4 regions of the Paenibacillus sp. ALJ109b genome follow, and region 1 is predicted to be linked to each of the others. Evidence: riboswitches for the same ligand, from Rfam matches in the RefSeq annotation. Region 1 holds a riboswitch; each other region holds the start of a gene.
The links. A riboswitch is a leader RNA that binds a small molecule or an ion and turns the genes downstream of it on or off. The one in region 1 is predicted to bind thiamine pyrophosphate.

Region 1 (3,128 bases):
CGCATTAGGGAAACCGAGGCCGAGTTTATTGATGGAGAGATTATTACACTGCCTAACGGTTACCGTTATTTCTTCATCTATGGACCTGAAAAGGAATGGATTGAGTTCTTCCAGCGCTAAGAATTGGAGCTGATTTATGAACATTTTAATTACCGGCGCAGCCGGAAAAATTGGACGTGACTTGTCCCAACACTTGTCAGAAGCATTTCACCTGCGACTAACGGATTTGAATATCGACAGACTGCATACGTATCAAGGGACAAGCCATGAGATCATGACACTTGATGTGACAGATCCCGAAGCCTGTCAGCACGCTTGCGAAGGCATGGATGTGGTTGTACATTTGGCGGGAGATCCCTCCCCACATGCAGGCTTCTATGAATCGTTGTTGGATATCAATATCAAGGGTACATTTAATGTATTCCGTGCAGCTAAAGACCAAGGTGTACGGAGAGTCGTTCTGGCAAGCAGTGCACAGACGATCGAGGGGTATCCCATTGATGCTCAAGTCTATCCGGACATGCCGACACGCCCACGGAATTTGTACGGGGTTAGCAAATGTTTTGGTGAATCGCTCGCTTCCTATTTTGCGTATACCGAAGGTATACAAAGTGTAGCAATACGTATAGGTGCATATGATGATTTCCAACCGGATGGACCCGCGCTGGAGGCAAGGGATATGAGCGCGTATATTAGTCCGGCTGACTTGTGTGATTTGATGTTCAAAGCAATTACAGCTACAGATCTGGAGCCCTTCACCATACTGCATGGGATCTCGAATAATCGGTTTAAACGATTGAATCTCGAAGCGACTCAGAAACAGGTAGGATATGACCCGAAATCCGATGCTTTTGCACTCAGTCAGATTTCCTTATATGATTCGCCACGATAATTATTGAAAATCACACATCTAGAGAGGTCGTTATACACATGTATAATGGCCTCTTTGATTCATTCATACGTCCCCCTATCCAGTTCCTGACTGGACATGCATGGGCCTCTGGCCTATAATTACACCTAGTAATGCCCGTAACTTCATAGTTTCCCAGGGGAGTCGGAATAGGCCGGCTGAGAGTGTATCCCACCAAGATACTGACCCTTAGACCTGATCTGGATCATGCCAGCGTAGGAATCGGAGTATATCGAATTGGCCCAGCCTCTTTGCTGAGTGCCACATCTCTAACGCCTACACGCGTCCCGGATTAACGGGGCGCTTTTTTAATGTTCTTTTATATAGCCAGAGAGCTAAAAAAAGTGACGTCATCCGGATCATAGCTAGTATAAATCTGCTGATTTATGCAAGAAGCTTGGATATGAAGCCAAGGAGTACCCCGCGCCACTGGCCGGACAACATGAAGGAGAGAAATGAAGATGAGATGGCGTAAAATGATGGGCCTAATGCTCTTGTGCGTACTACTAGTGGCTGTGGCCGCATGTGGCGGCAAAGAAGCTGCACCTTCAGGAGAAAATGGCAGCAGCAACACCGAAAACAGCAATGAAGGTGACAACGCAGCCCTCAAAGACATTAAAGTGGTGCTGGACTGGACACCAAATACGAATCATACCGGCCTGTATGCGGCCGTAGATCAAGGTTTTTACAAAGCCGAAGGCTTAAATGTCGAGATTGTACAGCCAGGTGCCGGAGGAGCGGATACGATGGTAGCTTCGAACGAAGTGCCTTTTGGCGTAAGTTATCAGGAGAGTGTGACCCAGGCCCGCACACAGGGCGTACCGCTCGTGTCCATCGCTGCAGTCATTCAGCATAACACGTCCGGATTTGCCGCTCCGGTGGATCGGAACATCAAATCTCCCAAAGATTTTGAAGGTAAAACCTATGGTGGCTGGGGCTCTCCGGTGGAAGAAGCTGTGATGCAATCCATTATGGAAGGCGAAGGCGCCGATGTATCCAAAGTAAAAAATATTAGCATGGGCGATGCAGACTTCTTTACCGCTGTGAAACGCGATATCGACTTTGCCTGGATTTTCTACGCATGGACGGGCATTGAAGCCGAACTGCGCGGCGAACCGATCGACATGCTATATGTGAAGGATTATTCCGAGGCACTGGACTACTACACTCCTGTACTCGTTACCAATGAAAAGACGATTCAGAACGATCCAGAGCTGGTTAAAGCGTTCTTGAAAGCGACTTCCGAAGGATATCAATACGCGATTGAACATCCCGAAGATGCTGCCAACATTCTGATCAAGGCCGTACCGGATCTGGATAAGGACCTTGTACTCGCAAGCCAGAAGTGGCTGAGTCCAAAATATCAGGATGACGCACCACGCTGGGGTGAGCAGAAGCAGGAAGTATGGCAGAACTACACGGATTGGATGTTTAGCAAAAAACTGCTCGATGAGCAGGTAGATGTATCCAAAGCATATACAAACGAGTTCTTACCCCAATAAAAATTGTTTAAGTTTAACTTTTTTTTACACCAGAACGAAGAGTGCAGAACCCATCTGAAGAAACGAAGTGGTCGCCTTTATCGCCGGATTTTCCCCATGGGGAAAATGGAATCAAAAAATCCGGGGATAACAGCGATCGGAAGAGGGTACTGCAATCAGAGTGGTTTAGTGTAAAGCTGGTTTAACTCATGCAATTTAACCCGAAAGGAAAAGTGATCTTTCATGGCAAGCACACTACTTAGCATTCAAGTCATTCCCAAAACGCCAAATGGCGAAAATTCCTATCCTTATGTTGATCGTGCCATTGAAGTTATTCAGCAGTCCGGCTTGAAATATCAGGTTAATGCACTCGATACCACGATGGAGGGAGAACTAGAGGAACTGCTGGAGGTTGTCCGCAAAATGCACGAAGTTCTCGTGGAAGCCGGCAGTCCGAGCATCATCTCACAGATCAAGATCGCCCATAGCCCAAGCGGCTTCAGCATGGACACCCTGACGGAGAAATATCGCTAATGCATGCCTATTGGAAAAGCGTATGGCCGCCCTTTGTGGCGGTTATTCTCTTTATAGCCATATGGCAGGGAGCTGTCTCCCTGTTCCATATTGAGAAATGGATGCTGCCTGCGCCTTCGGACATCGCCCATGAAGCAGCGTCCCAGGCCGAGCGACTTGGCATGCATGCATGGGCAACAATCCAGCTGACATTGATCGGATTT
Region 2 (3,128 bases), on a different contig from region 1:
AGAAGGCAGATCTGACACTTTCGTTTGCAGCGGGGCTTCGCTCTGGGATGTCGGATACATGATTGCCCCTCCTTTAAAAATCAAATGAAGATAACAACGAGACGAACAGAGCGGATAAATGATTTTTCTGACTACTTATGAAGCAAAATCTTAATTTAATATATCTTTATCGTATGTTCCAATATAGTCAAAGTCAATTGATTGAGACCATTTGTTACGCAATTGTTATATAGTTCTGAAGATATATGGGTAACATTTCCTTAGGGTGCAAAATGCAGGGGATTCTAATTTATAAAAAGAAAATATTTACAAATATCCCTATTCCAATTGGCGCTTTTTGGTTTACAGATGAGACCGTTTCTCATATAATTTATGTAACCAAGTTTCATGTGATGAAACATGAGGAGGGCAACTTGCCATGGAAGACCGAAAGTTAACCGTCCGGGCTGTAGAACGGGCGCTGGATATATTATTGTGTTTTACAACCCGCAGTGATCTGGGACTCACGGAAATTGCCAGCCAGATCGGTCTGCACAAAAGTACAGTCCATCGTCTAATGGCTACTTTGGAGGACAAAGGGTTCGTGATCCGGGATGCGGCCACCGAGAAGTATCGACTTGGCATACGCATCTGGGAACTGTCTGCCCATATGTCTCGCAGCGATGATCCTGCCATTTTGCTCCTTCCTGCGATGGAGCGGCTGAGAGATCGACTGGGCGAAACCGTGAGCTTATATCTGCGTGACGGCAGTGAGCGGATTCGAATTCAAGCCGTGCAGAGTGATCAGGCGATTCGTCGTGTAGCTCCGGTGGGCGTCAGACTTCCGTTATCCGTGGGAGCCTCCAGCAAAGTGCTGATGGCTTTTGCCACCGAAGAGGACCGCGAAGATCTGATGAATGGACCGGAATGGCCGGTATTTATCGATCCCAAAGTATATTTGGCACAGATGAAAGACATTCTGGAATATGGCTACGCAACAAGTTATGAGGAACGTGAACCGGGAGCCGCCGCTGTATCTGTACCCATTATGGATCGGAAAGGCAACATCGCTGCTGCTCTGTCAGTATCCGGGCCAGTTAGTCGTCTCTCACAGGAGACGCTGCATGAATATGCACCTGTGCTGAAGGAAGCTGCGACACAGATGGGACTTATGTTATCCTGATCTTATTTTCTGGAATTTAAAGGTTGTTTTTATGATTCGGTTGCGCTACTCTGTAATGGATGGCCCAACGGGGTCAGGATAATTGAATATGAATCTGCGGCCTAGATGCTGCAACTTGTTAACGTTACTGGGGGAGTCCGAATTGTCCGGACTGAGACGGAATCGCATGAGATTCCGGACCCTTTGCACCTGATCTGGATCATACCAGCGTAGGGAAGTAATCGGCGATACGATCACGAACACCATATAATTTGACCTATGGATAGGCTCCACTAAGGAGTCTCTATAAGGTGTGTTATTGGTGATGGAGATAAGCCGGTTCCCTTGGGAACCGGCTTTTTTTATACAGTAAACAGGCGAAAGCTGGTGTCAGAGCTGCTTTTGGATAAAGAGCTGGGAGCATTGGCGAGCATCGGGTTCCGATATCTTTTGCCTCGAATGTCTGTATTACTTGAATTGTATGTCTCTATTTTGTGTTGTATGGTCGCTCTTTCTTTTTCTATGTTGTGGATGGTTTGGATCCGTGCGCAAGCATTTCAACCCAGGCAAACACCAATGAGGAGGAGACAAGAGCGATGAGTACAGGAAATCGAACGATGGGACAGGACAAGCAGGATCAGCAGTTGGCAAAGGAAAAAGGTACGGCAGGGCGGGTTCAGCCCTTCCCGGGCAGCCGCAAAGTTTACATTCATGGCTCACGACCGGACATTGCAGTACCGGAGCGTGAAATTGCCCTTCATGACACCAATACTCCTCAAGGAGTGGAGCATAACGAACCGCTGCGTGTCTACGATACGAGCGGACCGATGACCGATCCCGAATTTCATGCCGATATCCGGGCAGGGCTGCCAGCGCTGCGTACCCGCTGGATTACGGAGCGTGAAGATGTTGAAGCCTACCAGGGACGAACGGTAAAACCGGAGGATAACGGATTGAAAGCTGGAGGGAAGCGAACTGGAGCCGAGAAGTATCCGGGCTTGCGTGGTAAACCGTTACGGGGACAGGCAGGGCGCTGCGTGACCCAGATGCACTATGCACGGCAGGGAATGATCACGCCGGAGATGGAATTCGCCGCCATTCGTGAGGGTGTGGAACCGGAATTTGTGCGGCAGGAGCTAGCGAGTGGCAGGGCCATACTGCCGTCGAATATTAATCACCCGGAGAGTGAGCCGATGTTGATCGGGCGTCATTTTCATGTGAAGATCAATGCGAACATCGGTAACTCTGCCGTATCCTCCTCCATCGAGGAAGAGGTGGAGAAGATGACCTGGGCGGTACGCTGGGGATCGGATACCGTGATGGATCTGTCCACAGGCAAAGACATTCATACGACCCGGGAATGGATCATCCGCAATTCACCTGTGCCGATTGGAACAGTACCGCTCTATCAGGCGCTGGAGAAGGTCAATGGAGAAGCTGAAGCACTGACCTGGGAGTTGTATCGTGACACGCTCATTGAGCAGGCAGAGCAGGGTGTGGACTACTTTACGATCCATGCAGGCGTGCTGCTGCGATATATTCCGCTGACCGCCAAACGTATGACGGGCATTGTGTCACGGGGCGGGTCCATCATGGCAGCATGGTGCCTTGCGCATCATCAGGAGAATTTTCTGTATACCCATTTTGAAGAAATCTGCGAGATTATGAAGAGGTATGACGTGGCATTCTCGCTCGGAGACGGACTGCGCCCAGGAAGCATCTATGATGCCAATGATGAAGCCCAGATGGCGGAACTGGCTACGCTTGGAGAACTAACACAAATCGCCTGGAAGCATGATGTGCAGGTGATGATTGAAGGTCCGGGGCATGTGCCGATGCACAAGATCAAGGAGAATGTCGATCTGCAAATGGAGATATGTAAAGAGGCGCCGTTCTATACGCTGGGACCGCTGACGACCGATATTGCACCAGGATATGACCATATTACCTCGGCAATTGGAGCAGCAATGATCGGTTGGTTCGGCAC
Region 3 (3,128 bases), on a different contig from region 1:
GATCGACTTGCAGCGAACGAGAATCCGTTTGGTTCTTCTCCCCTGGCAGCAGAAGCGGTCAGATCGCTGGGTTCCGATCTTTTGGCTCAATACCCCGACGGTTCCAGCCAACTGCTGCGTGACAAACTTGCGGAACGTCTGGGTGTGCGTACCTCCCAATTGGTATTTGGCAGTGGATCATTCGAGCTCCTAACCCTTACCGCCCAAGCCTATCTTAATCCCGGCGAGGAATCACTCATTCCGGTGCCCTCCTTTAACTGGTATAAGGGCGCTACGCTGCTGGCAGGCGGGGTCATTCATGAAGTGCCTTTGGTCAACCATTCGCTGGACCTGGAGCAACTCCGGCAACGAATCAATGCTTCTACCCGAATTATCTGGCTGTGCAATCCGAATAATCCAACCGGAACTATTTTCACGGCAGATGCCCTGCATGGTTTACTCGAACATGTTCCCTCCCATGTCGTGGTTGTCCTGGACGAAGCGTATTATGAATTCGCGGAAAGTGAAGATTATCCTGATACGGTTAAGCTGCTGGAGCAGTATAATAATCTGATTATTTTGCGGACCTTCTCCAAAATATATGGACTGGCCGGCCTGCGAATTGGATATGGCATCGGGAATGAAAGCATCATTGAAGGCATTAACCGGGTCAAGCTGCCCATCAGTCTGACAGCCACATCCCAAGCCGCTGCTTCAGCCAGCCTGGATGATCATGAATTTGTTTCTCATTGCCTGCACTACAATCGTCAGGGACGGGAAACGTTAATACAGTCCTTTGATCATTGGAAATTACCCTACATCCCTTCCGAAACGAATTTCATCATGGTGGATCTGTTACAGGATAGTGGCCCGATTACCATAGAATTGTTGAACAGAGGCATCTCTGTCCGCGGCGGTGCCGAATTCGGAATGCCTACCTGGCTTCGGATTACGATTGGCACACCTGAGCAGATTGCCCGTCTGATCGGTGAGCTTGATTCACTGTTACATTCAAACGATTAGAATCCTAGGTTACTTTCCTAACTCACATTACGCACACTTCTTTTAAGCCGCCCTCTTTACATTCCACTTGCATGTGATATATGCTGAACACACAACTGCATATCTTGAACATTGCACTAGGGGAGCCTTGCGGCTGAGACGAATCGAACGATTCGGACCCTTTGAACCTGATCTGGATCATACCAGCGGAGGGAAGTGGAGCGGCCTCTCAGTAAGCGGATTTTTTCATGTTGATGATGAATTTTAATGTGAATTGAACTTACAGACCCACTCATTTCTCCGGAAATGGGTGGGTCTTTTTCGCGTTCTGCGGGCAGATCAGAAGGTGTAATTAAAGATCCCGCGGTTTGAGGTTGAATTTTGAATAACAAGGGGGAACGGATCGAGATGGATAACGATATAACCATTCACAACATGAGCTACGCTTTCCCGGGAAAAAGGGATTCCCCCGTGCTCTCCAATGTGTCGATGCGTGTAGCCAAAGGCGAATTTGTCTCGCTCATCGGTTCCAGCGGCTCCGGTAAAAGTACCCTTTTCAAGCTGCTGGCAGGCTTGCTTGAGCCAACACACGGTACCATTGAAATTCCTTGGGTTCAAGAAGGAAAGCGACTGGGACATGTGGCCTACATGCCACAAAAGGACCTCCTGTTATCCTGGCGAAGCGTCATGGAAAATTGCATGCTCCCCTCTGAACTTGCTACAGGTCGGCAGGATAAGGTAAGGATTCGAGCGGACATTCTGGCCGGTCTCGAAAGATTTGGCTTATCCGGCCACGCGCATGCTTACCCGAACGAACTGTCGGGTGGCATGCGCCAGCGTGTCGCGCTGCTTCGTACTTTGCTGACAGGTGGCCAACTCATGCTCCTGGATGAACCATTCGGCGCACTTGATGCCCTGACCAAACGTGAGATGCATCGCTGGCTGCTGGAGCTCAGGGAAGGCCTGGGCAAAACCGTGTTGTTCATCACACATGACATTGAAGAAGCCCTGCTGCTCAGTGATCGGATTATCCTGTTAACTCCGGGGCGCCAAGGCCAACAGCTGCAGGATCTGACGGTACCTTTGCCACGTCCAAGACATTCAGACATGATCTACGAACCGGCTCTCGTTCAGATGAGACGACTACTGGAGGAACAATTGCATGCGAGACGGTAACTTGAGAGATAGCATGAAGCATAGCGTACGAGGTTGGCTTGCCCGTTATGGTCTGTTTCTTTTGCTCATGATCTTGCTGCTTGCTTTCTGGGAGTGGATTGTGCGTATAGGATGGGTGCCTTCCTTCATCATTCCAGCCCCGACGGCGATTGCCAGTTCGCTGTATGAGCATCGCCACCTTCTGCTAGCTACACATCTGCCTGCTACCTTGATGGAGGTTGTCATTGGTTTTGGCTTGTCCATTGGTGCCGGAATTGCACTTGCAACTGGTATGCATATGAATCGGTCGATTGAAAAAGCGTTATATCCCTTCATCGTGATCAGTCAGACGATCCCGCTGATTGCCCTGTCCCCCGTCTTCATCCTGTGGTTTGGCTACACGCTGTGGAGTAAAGTTGCGGTGGTGTTCCTGATCGCATTTTTCCCGATTGTGGTGAGCACCTACGATGGCCTGCGCCAGGGTGATCCGGAGCAGCGTGAACTGCTGCTGACGATGAGGGCCACCAAGTGGGATATTTTTCTCAAACTCCAGATTCCACTTGCCCTTCCCTCCTTCTTTTCGGGACTGAAGATGTCTGTGGTGTACTGTGTGGTCGGTGCAACGATCGGGGAATGGCTTGGAGGAAGTAAGGGTCTCGGTTATTTCAGCCGCAGAATGTCGAGCAATATGAACACGGATGCAATGTTCGCCGCCATTGTGCTGTTATCTTTGCTTGGTATCGCCCTGTTTGTACTCATTGCATGGATGGAGAGAAGATTTGGTACACCACGTCATGCAGGTAGAAGAAAAACTGGATAACTTTCGGAATTCAAAACAAAAAACAAAAGAAACGAGGAACTTTACGTTATGAATAAAAAGCATATCTATTCCCTACTCCCCATTCTGCTCATGTCTCTGTTGCTGATCGTCAGCGGATGCGGAAATACGGGTACCAACACACCTGCTACAGACTCAACTTCCAATGCAAACG
Region 4 (3,128 bases), on a different contig from region 1:
TCCAGAATGGCAAGAATACAATCATCCTTGGAACCAAAGAATTTATAAAATGTTCCTTTGGACACACCTGACTCGTCTAGGATCATCTGTATGGAGGTGTTGGTTACTCCATGTTTCTCAAAGAGCACAAGTGCTGAGTCCAATAACATTTGTTTCCGTTTATTCATAAGTTCCCCCTGGATGATTTAGGTGGTACACGTTACGATATTCAACAATCTACTGCAAATCCACTGCAAACATCACATGTTCCTTCCAAATTCCCTTGATTTTAATATTCTGGCGGTCCGTTTCTTGGAAGCCCGCTTTACGCAACACTCGAATTGATCCGGCATTGTCGGGAAGTGCACCAGCCTCCACTCGTTTTATTCCCGCTTCATTCATAGCAAAATCCAGTGCTAACCGAAGGGCTTCGCTCATGTATCCCTTGCCATTCTGCACTTGATCTAGCACATAACCAACAATCCATTTGGCTGTGGAATCCAGTTCAAGTTCGAACAGAGAAATCTCTCCAATGAGCTCATGTGTATTGTTCAGGAAGATTCCGAAAGAGTAACGTTTCCCTTCTTCTCTGGCCTTGTTCCAACCTTCAAGAAGTGCAACTTGACCCTCCAGTGTATAGAAAGTCTCCGATCGTTCACTTGCCGATATCTCTTCGAAAACAGCCCGGTTACGGAACTGCAAATCCAGCAGTGTCGGCGCGTCCTCCACGTTCAAAAATCGCAAATAGATACGTTCCTCACGATTGTCCATCTGTATGTTCATCCTTATCTCTGGTTGTAGTAGATTGCATTCATCAGAAGTACGAGAGTTGCCGTTTATACGCCATATCCCAGAACAGATATTCAAATTCAACACTTCTTCTGAATATGTCTTCTATGGCCTCCAGCTCCTGCTCGGTTTTATGTTCACATAATGCATCCAGTGTATCATAGAACCATTCGAATGAGTCGCGGAAGTCATCACTTGCATAATTTTCGATCCAAGTCTGATAGAAATTGCCCTCTAATGAATCTCGATATTGTTCTTTTAATCTTGTAGCATAGTCGTAATACGTCCACGCACAAGGGAAAATGACGGCGATGATTTCGGCAACCCCACCTGTTTGTGCAACACTCATCATATTCGACGTATACGCCTTGTTGTATAGAGAGGGTTTGACAGCATGATGTTCATCCAGCGTAATCCCAAATTCATTCATATAATTTCGATGCAAATCCATTTCTTCGTACAGAATAGCATGTTGAATCACCGTAAAGTTCGTCATCAGTTTTTCATCTGTCGCCTTCACCGCACCCATGGCAAAAATCTTCGCATATTCAATCAGATATGTATAGTCCTGAAGAAGATAAAACTTAAACGCTTCCCGATCCAGTGTGCCTTTCCCCATTTCGTGTAAAAAAGGATGGTTGTATCCATCTTCCCATACGGTTCTGGACTTATCTTTTAACGTTCTTGAAAATGACATGATCATTTCTCCTTTTATTAAAATTATTATGTCCCCGCTTCACATCCAGCTATCGCGTTCTGTCATCCAAAATGCAGACCAAAAAGCCCTTGTCCTATTTTCGGCAAGGGCAAAATAACATGAGTACATGTCATTTGCTCCCTACGTCAGTATTAACTAACAGGTTCAAAGGGTCAGGTTTTAGCCTTCTCAACTGCGAACAGTCCCCCTGCAAATAGCTCAGGCTTATTACAACATGTGTTTTTCCAAATGTCAATCCATTCCTATTAATCTTCAAGTTCCCCTAAATCTTCTTGCAAGTTCTTAAGTCGGGTCCGGATATCCTTAATCATACTTTGCAATTTCGTTAACTCATCGACCCATTTTTCCTCATTAGAGACGTTCGTTGCTGAAGTTGAATGATACCCGGGAGACGTCTTTAACTGATCTAAATCCGATTCATATGCCCGCCGCTTTTCCTCAGCTTTTGCCAAGTCCTCCTCTGCGATGGCAATCTGGTGCTCCAGATAGATGACGTCTGAGGAGTAGCCGTGAGTTAAGCGCTGTGAATACGTCATAGTTCACCTCATTTCTGATCATCCATTGCTTTTCCAAGGTCATATGGCTGAATATCGATATCCAAATCCATACCCAAAGCCAATTTGGCCAGTTGACTGCCAATAAAAGGCCCCATCGTTAGCCCAGATGCTCCAAGCCCGTTAGCTGCGATCAAGCCATTCCAACCTGGAACAGCACCCATTACCGGAAGAAAACCTGGTGTAAATGGACGAAATCCTACTCTTACTTCCTGAAACGTGCTTTCAGCTAAACCGGGAGCCAGTTCCAATCCTTTATTCAAAATTTCCTGCATTCCGCCTGCGGTTACTCTTGTATCGTATCCTTCAATATCATTTTCGTGAGTCGCACCGATCACAATCTTCTGTTGATCAAAGGCTAACAGATATTGATCCGAAGGAGGCATGACTACAGGCCAGTTCCCAGTGTCCTCTCGATCGTGAACCTGTAAGTGCATAATTTGCGCCTTCTGATAATGAACCTTAAAATCAATGCCCAAGGGCTTCAACAGTTCATTAGCCCAAGCGCCGGCACACACAATAACCTCGTCAGCCGATATGACTTTACCGTCCACAACAACTCCACTTACTCGGTTCAATTCATATTGAAGTGTGGCGTCCCCATTAATCAGGACCGCTCCATTTCGTTGTGCCGATCGAATTAAGGCATCACGCAGCGCACGCCCATCAATACGCGCGGCTCCGCTGATGTAGACGGACTGAAAGCTCTCCTCCAGAAGAGGAAAACGCTCATGAGTTTCTTTTGCATCTAGACGGGTAATATCGGCAATCTCCGGTGCATCTTCTTTACGAAGGTGGGCCCTCTCCTGCATCTTGTTGATTTTGTCCACATCCGTATGAATACTAAGAGCACCCACTTGAGCGTAACCCGTTTCCGTTTCCCCTTCACTCTTGAGTTCTTCAATCAACCCGGGATAAAAACGTGTACCCGCCTTGGCAAGTTGATACCAATCCTGATTACGGCGCTGAGATAACCAGGGACAGATGATCCCGGCAGCAGCATCCGTAGCCTGCCCTCGATCTTTCCGGTCTATAAGAAGAACTTCCGCACCCTGTTTTGCCAACTGATACGCTGTGGAAGCCCCAAG

Region 2: another riboswitch for thiamine pyrophosphate. It lies ahead of thiC (phosphomethylpyrimidine synthase ThiC); the one in region 1 lies ahead of G3352_RS19985 (ABC transporter substrate-binding protein).
Region 3: another riboswitch for thiamine pyrophosphate. It lies ahead of G3352_RS18710 (ABC transporter ATP-binding protein); the one in region 1 lies ahead of G3352_RS19985 (ABC transporter substrate-binding protein).
Region 4: another riboswitch for thiamine pyrophosphate. It lies ahead of tenA (thiaminase II); the one in region 1 lies ahead of G3352_RS19985 (ABC transporter substrate-binding protein).

What each region holds. Positions count from the first base shown of each region.
Region 1 covers NZ_JAAIFP010000019.1:218,873-222,000, forward strand. Annotated here, with positions in the region: gene G3352_RS19975 (VOC family protein) at 1-120, shown strand, start outside; gene G3352_RS19980 (NAD-dependent epimerase/dehydratase family protein) at 137-892, shown strand; TPP riboswitch at 1,038-1,150, shown strand; gene G3352_RS19985 (ABC transporter substrate-binding protein) at 1,372-2,412, shown strand; gene G3352_RS19990 (thiamine-binding protein) at 2,635-2,925, shown strand; gene G3352_RS19995 (ABC transporter permease) at 2,925-3,128, shown strand, end outside.
Region 2 covers NZ_JAAIFP010000038.1:30,384-33,511, forward strand. Annotated here, with positions in the region: gene G3352_RS29260 (alpha/beta hydrolase) at 1-60, opposite strand, end outside; gene G3352_RS29265 (IclR family transcriptional regulator) at 419-1,162, shown strand; TPP riboswitch at 1,282-1,395, shown strand; gene thiC (phosphomethylpyrimidine synthase ThiC) at 1,759-3,128, shown strand, end outside.
Region 3 covers NZ_JAAIFP010000017.1:217,199-220,326, forward strand. Annotated here, with positions in the region: gene hisC (histidinol-phosphate transaminase) at 1-1,002, shown strand, start outside; TPP riboswitch at 1,111-1,213, shown strand; gene G3352_RS18710 (ABC transporter ATP-binding protein) at 1,390-2,157, shown strand; gene G3352_RS18715 (ABC transporter permease) at 2,144-2,956, shown strand; gene G3352_RS18720 (ABC transporter substrate-binding protein) at 3,005-3,128, shown strand, end outside.
Region 4 covers NZ_JAAIFP010000001.1:73,573-76,700, forward strand. Annotated here, with positions in the region: gene G3352_RS00300 (TetR/AcrR family transcriptional regulator) at 1-167, opposite strand, end outside; gene G3352_RS00305 (GNAT family N-acetyltransferase) at 217-750, opposite strand; gene tenA (thiaminase II) at 794-1,465, opposite strand; TPP riboswitch at 1,587-1,685, opposite strand; gene G3352_RS00315 (hypothetical protein) at 1,732-2,022, opposite strand; gene G3352_RS00320 (NAD(P)/FAD-dependent oxidoreductase) at 2,031-3,128, opposite strand, start outside.